DNA from 2 places in the Apibacter sp. B3546 genome. Region 1 is predicted to be linked to the other one. Evidence: riboswitches for the same ligand, from Rfam matches in the RefSeq annotation. Region 1 holds a riboswitch; the other holds the start of a gene.
What was found. A riboswitch is a leader RNA that binds a small molecule or an ion and turns the genes downstream of it on or off. The one in region 1 is predicted to bind S-adenosylmethionine.
Positions count from the first base shown of each region.

Region 1 (3,429 bases):
ATACTTTTTATCGATTGATCTCGGTTTATCGGGATGTTTGATACATATTTTTTTAATATTTGCATCTACACTTTCGGCTTCTTCTAACACTTTATACAATCCAGTTCCCACACATCCAAATCCAAAAATTCCTAATTTAAGTTTATTTCTTATCATTTAATTATTCAATTTATAAAATTAACCGTTAATCTAAAGCTTGTTTGATATCATTAATCAGATCATCCACATTTTCAATTCCTACCGATAAACGAATTAAAGAATCTTGAATTCCTGTTTCTTTACGAACTTCAAGAGGGGTTGATTTATGGGTCATGGTGGCTGGATGGCTACCCAAACTCCTAACATCGCCTAAATTTTCAGCTAAAAGAAAAATTTTGGTACGGGTTAAAAAATCTTTTGCCGCTTCTAAAGTATCGTCTTTTAAACTAAAAGATACCATTCCGCCAAACCCTTTTTGTTGTTTGGTCGCAATATGATGGTTGGGATGATTTTTTAATCCTGGATAATATACTTTGTCTACTTTGGGATGTGTAGTTAAAAATTCAGCAATTTTTTGAGCATTTTGTGAATGTTTTTCCATACGCAGAGATAGAGTTTGAATTCCGCGTAAGGTTAACCAACTATCAAAAGGAGAGAGAACACCCCCTGAGGTATTTTGTAAATATTTTAATTCTTCGGCTATTTTAGGATCTTTCACAACTATAAATCCGGATAAAACATCTCCATGTCCTGAAAGATATTTAGTTCCACTGTGTACAACAATATCTGCTCCTAAACGTATCGGTTGTTGTAAAGCAGGAGATAAAAAAGTATTATCTACAATTAATAGTGCTCCCACTTGCTTGGAAATTTTAGCGATTTCTTCAATGTCTGATATTTTTAAAGTAGGATTTGTAGGGGTTTCCAGCCAAATGAAGCGAGTTTTATTTGAAACTGCTTGTAAGACATTTTGAATATCAGTAGTATCAATAAATTTAGAGGTTACACCAAATTTATTATAAACTGTAGTAACTATTCGATAAGTACCTCCGTAAACATCATTTACAGCAATAATTTCATCCCCTTGTTTTAATAACTTTAAAACACAATCCGTTGCAGCCAATCCCGATGAAAAAGCAAATCCGGAAATACCACCCTCTAATTCAGCAATGGCTTGTTCTACAACTTTACGGGTAGGATTAGCCGTTCTTGTATAAGCAAATCCTTTATTCACATCCGGTTCTTCCTGAACATAAGAAGAGGTTTGGTAAATAGGAGTAGATATAGCTCCGGTAAGTACATCAGGAGTAGAAATATGTACTAATTTTGTTTCTAATTTCATGACTAGGTTGTTTTTTCTAATTAATAAATGCTTTAAAATTCATTAATCATCATAAAACAACTTATACAAGATTCCCATTTAAATGCTAAATTATAAATTAGCTTCTTTATGTAGGTCGAAAGAAGCTCTATTATTTGTATTTGTATGTAAGCTGTTTCGACTTATCTTTCCTTTACGGTTGGATGCAGCACCTACTCATATAAGAGGGTTGCTAAGGTATCATAGGGCCAATTCCCTCCACCTTTCTTGATAAGTAATTTTATTAATGATCGTTAAATATATTACAAAGATACGTTTTATTTTTTAATTTCCAATAAAAAACGATTTTATTATAATATTTATAAAGGTAATGTATCTTTAGTAATCATTATAATATAAGATATAAAGCATGCTAAATATAAATGAATTTATCAAAAGAAGCATTTTAATAACCGACGAAATTAATTTTAAGTTGAAAAAATACAATTTTTTGTGATAGTAATTAATTTACTGTAAAGTATGATTTATAGTAAGATCAATAATAATATTATGCAATGTAAATGATATTTTAACAACCCATTTATTTAATACTGATTTTATTTGTTGGAAAACTTTTTTAATACATTTTCAATCATTTGCATTCGGCTGTCTAATTTTTGTGACGCAGCATCTAATGTAAACCCTTCTTCCAATAATTCTTTTATTAGAATCATTTTTTTAATATTTTCATAATTGTATCTTCTGTTTTTTCCTTCCTGTTCTGTAAGACTTTTGATAATTCCTTTATCTTCCCAATACCTAATTTGTCGGGTAGGAATTCCCGTTATTTGAGAAACTTCGCCAATGCCCACAATTAATTGCTCTAAAAACTTAAAATCGAAAGATAAATGATTGGTTTCATTCATTTTGTAAATTATTTACATTGTTTGAAGTAAATATACAAAATAAAAGTTAAATTTGTAATTGTAAATAATTTGCATAAAATGTAAATATTTAACAATAAAATATAATTAAAATTTAAACACTATGTTCAAAGACAAAAATGTTATTATAACCGGCGCTACAGAAGGAATAGGCTTGGGAATTGCTCGTGCTTTCGCCCAACAAAGAGCAAATCTTGTTCTAATTGCCAGAGATCCTCAAAGATTAAACAACATCAAAGAAGAATTTTCGTCGTATCACGTAACTGTTTTTCTGATTTCTGCGGATTTAACGGAAATTGATAAATTACCTTCAGTTGGTAAACTAATTTTAGAAAAAGTAAAGACAGTTGATGTGTTAATCAATAATGCAGGAATCGGTCGTTTTAATCCTTTTGAAAAAACATCTAAAGATTTATTAGATAAACACATTAATCTTAATATGAAAGCACCTTATATACTGACTCAAAATTTGTATCAATCTTTGAAAAAATCCAAAGGAAATATAATTAATATTTCATCTTATTTTTCACACAGAATGTTACCGGGAAGAGAATCTACTGCTTACTCCATGACTAAGGGCGGTATAGATTCATTTACTAAATCATTGGCTTTTGAGGCAGGAAAAGATGGAATTCGGGTTAATGCTATTGCTCCGGGAAGTATCGATACGCCTCTTCTTCGATATAATTTAGAACAACTTAGCGAAGAAGGGAAAACAAATTTTCATACAATGATTAAAACTATATATCCGATGGGAAGTATTGGAACGGTAGAAGATATTGGGGCGGCGGCTGTTTTCCTGGCTTCCGATCAAGCCCGATGGATTACCGGAGCGATTTTATCAGTTGATGGTGGATTAACAACTAATTAGTTAATAAAAGATAGCATAAAGGAATATAAAAAAAACCAATCCGTTTTGGGATTGGTTTTTCAAGTCTATTTATAGTACAATATTGACAATTCGTTTAGGCACTACAATAATCTTTTTAGGTTGTTTGCCGTCAAGATAATTCGGTGTTTTTTCATGGGCCATTACTGCTTCTTCAATTTCTTTAGGAGTAGCGGAAATAGGCATTTCAATTTTAAAACGTACTTTTCCATTAAAACTAACCGGATATTCATGTATTTCGGAAACAAGATATTCAGCGTTAAATTCAGGGAATGCTTGAAATTCAATGCTGTTTTCATGTTCTAATTTTTCCCATA
Region 1 is NZ_WINW01000032.1:13,277-16,705, reverse strand. Features, by position in the region: gene GFU93_RS05655 (homoserine dehydrogenase) at 1-156, opposite strand, end outside; gene GFU93_RS05650 (PLP-dependent aspartate aminotransferase family protein) at 185-1,321, opposite strand; SAM riboswitch class I at 1,480-1,577, opposite strand; gene GFU93_RS05645 (MerR family transcriptional regulator) at 1,897-2,205, opposite strand; gene GFU93_RS05640 (SDR family NAD(P)-dependent oxidoreductase) at 2,327-3,094, shown strand; gene leuS (leucine--tRNA ligase) at 3,164-3,429, opposite strand, start outside.

Region 2 (3,429 bases), on a different contig from region 1:
CTTCTCCGGCCTTTATTCTATATTGTTCGTATTTAAATTCTCCTCCGAAGGCAATGGAAAGAAGTGTATTTATTTTTTTAGAAATATCCAGATTGATAATATTTTGCATAAACTCATGTCCCCCGGCTTTAAATTCCGTTGGAGAATGTATGCCCAACGAGGCGTTGTTTGTATGCGTAGCCTTATAATTAAAGAGGTTTTCTCCAAAGGTATTACTTATATCTACCACCCAATTATTATGCATATATCTTATTCCCGTAGAGTTAGAAATATCATAAATAGTGGATTTTAATAAAGGTTGAAATCCTATCGGATAAAGCTCTTTAACTACATTAGTTTTTTCACTGGGAAGTCTTCGGAATTCAGCTCCTTCTCCTTGTCTTAAACTTGCTCCGCCGAATGAGTAGAACTCATACTTTTCGGATAATGGATAAATGGAATTTATAAAAAATTGTTGATTTTTAATTTGAGCATCTCCGGCCCTGAAACGGAAATCTTTTTGGGTTAACCCCATTTCTGCCATAATTTTTTCATCGTTTATTCTGGCCTGATTGGGATCCGGTGCAAAATCATAGGCAAAGTTATCACCAAACTTGTCCAGATTATTATCATAAGAACGATTGGTTTTATTTCTTTGGCTGACTACAAAAGAAAGATTGATACTTCCTCCTTTATCTCCTAATTTAGCACCGTAATTTCCGCTAAAATTGTAAGTTTCCCCGTCATTTCTATTGGTTAATCCATAGGTGATGGATGCCGAGCCGCCCTCATTCTTTTTTAAAATAATATTAATTACACCGGCAATGGCATCCGAACCGTATTGAGCTGCCGCTCCATCTCTTAAAACCTCTATTTTTTCTATTGCTGAAACGGGTATGGCACTTAAATCTGTACCCACAGATCCATTACCTACCGTATTTTGATAATTGACTAATGAGGTAGTATGCCGTCTTTTTCCATTCACTAATACCAGAACCTGATCGGGCCCCATACCTCTCAAGGTAGCCGGATCAATATGTTCCGTTCCATCGGAAGAAGATTGGCGAACAGAATTGAATGAAGGTACTAAATAATTTAATAAGTCGTTAACGGTTAATTGAGGAGATGCCTTTTCTATTTTCCTGACATCTATTACGTCTATGGCAACGGGAGAATTTACTTTGGTTCGTTCTGAACTTCTGCCACCGACTACAACAATCTCTTCAAGATCAAGGGAATCTACGGCTCGTTTTTCTTGAGCATCCACATAATTGGTAAATTCTAAAATTAAACTTACCATTAACAAAGAAACTTTTTTCATTATCTTTCTTACAGTTAGTAAATTATATTTATTAAAACTGTATCAAGAAAAACCGGAAAGGAAAAAAGAAATTATTCACAACTCAACACACTCACAATTCGCGAATCACTCATCTTTCCCCTCAGGGCTGGAATTAGCACCAAGCCTAAGCAGGCCGGTTGCCAAGGTTTCACAGGGCCAGTCCCTCCACCTTTCTTGATAAGTGATGTAAATATACCATAATTTTCATAATAAAATAATTTTATATTATATTATTTTACCTCTAAGATAAAGAAATAAATTTACTTTATCTTAAAAAATCTTACCAAGAAAATTATTCCTATTCCAAACAAGGAAATGAAAGTAAAAGATATTTGTAATGAAAATTTTTCAGCTAAAAAACCAATGCAAGGAGGGCCTAGAAAAAAACCGATAAAACCAATGCTGGTAATAACTGTAAGCGCTTGTTCGGGCGAAGCTGTTTTTGAATTTCCCGCTAAGGTATATACTAAGGGTACGACTGCAGATATTCCCAGTCCAACAATAACGAACGAAAGAAGTGTGGTTAGTAATGTTGGAAATAGAACAGCACAGATCATACCTGTAAAAATTAAAGATCCGCTGATGATCAACGTAACTTTTGAACCGAATTTCCGAACTATAAAATCAGAAATGAATCGTCCGCAAGCCATGGCTGCCATATAGGCAGTCAACCCATATCCGATATATTTTTTATCGGCTTTCACTATATTCCTCATATATTCATTGGACCAATCGGTCATCGTTCCTTCAGAAACCATAGCAAAAAAAGCTAGAAATCCTAAGACAATAAGATTTTTATCTACTCTGAAAAATTTTGATTTTTTCGGTAATTCCATCGGTTCTTCTTGGGCTTCATCCGGCAACAAGTATCTGAATAACCAAAGGGAAACCAGAATTCCTATGGAAGAATATAAAATAAAATGCTCTGAGGGTGGAATATTTTTAGCAATCATTACTGCTCCTAACCAAGAAGCAAAAAAACCTCCAATGCTCCAAGTACCGTGCATGGAGCCTATTATTTGGCCTTTATAGGATTTTGACACATTAACAGCTTGTGTATTTATAGCTATATTGGTTAAATTACCTATGGCCCCGTAGGCTATTAAATTGAGTTTCAATTGCCATAATTCACCGCAAAATCCAATTCCGATTAAAAATATAAAGTAAAGAATGATAAATATAAGAGTCGATTTTTTGCTTCCCAGCTTTTTTATAAGATTACCCGCAAAAGGTAACGTAATAAGTGTTCCGATGGATAAAAATAGTAAAACCAATCCCCAATTGGAATCGGAAACATTCATCGATAATTTAATCGTTGGAATTCGTGAAGCCCAAGTCGCAGAACTGCCTCCAAAGAAAAAAAATAAAAGGGTTACGGCCATTCTGGGCAAATGTTTTTTGTATATCATTGTTAATTCTCTCGGATTTTTTATGGATTGTATCTATTTATTAACTACTCCGGTATTTATAAAATAAAAAAAACCTGCTTGATTCAATCAAACAGGCTCTTCATTAATTATCTTTTTAATCTTTTGTCGGGGATTCTTTTTCCACCTCCCGTATTTTAATTTCCGTACTGTCTTTTTCTTTATTTAATCCAATATAGAGATGGTCTCCATCATGTATCGATGAATTGATAATTTCTTCAGCGATCACATCTTCCACATATTTCTGGATCGCTCGTTTAAGTTGACGTGCACCGAAATTTTTGTCCCATCCTTTTTCAATAATGAATTCTTTAGCTTCCGGAGATAATTCTACTTCATATCCAATTTTAGCAATTCTATCGTACACATTTTTCAATTCTAAATCTATAATTTTGGATATATCTTCCTTTTCCAAATTATTAAAGATAATAACATCATCGATCCTATTTAGGAATTCAGGAGCAAAAGTTCTTTTTAAAGCGTTTTCTAGAGTAGATTTTGCTCTTATATCGGATGATGATTTTTTGGCAGAAGTTCCAAATCCAACACCGTCACCGAATTCTTTGAGCTCTCGAGTTCCGATATTGGAAGTTAAAATGATTATTGTATTTCTAAAATCTATTTTTCTTCCCAAACTATCCGTAACATGTCCGTCATCTAAAATTTGCAAAAGGATATTAA
Region 2 is NZ_WINW01000034.1:83,311-86,739, forward strand. Features, by position in the region: gene GFU93_RS06940 (TonB-dependent siderophore receptor) at 1-1,300, opposite strand, end outside; SAM riboswitch class I at 1,407-1,505, opposite strand; gene GFU93_RS06945 (MFS transporter) at 1,582-2,730, opposite strand; gene GFU93_RS06950 (ATP-dependent Clp protease ATP-binding subunit) at 2,846-3,429, opposite strand, start outside.
Region 2: another riboswitch for S-adenosylmethionine. It lies ahead of GFU93_RS06940 (TonB-dependent siderophore receptor); the one in region 1 lies ahead of GFU93_RS05650 (PLP-dependent aspartate aminotransferase family protein).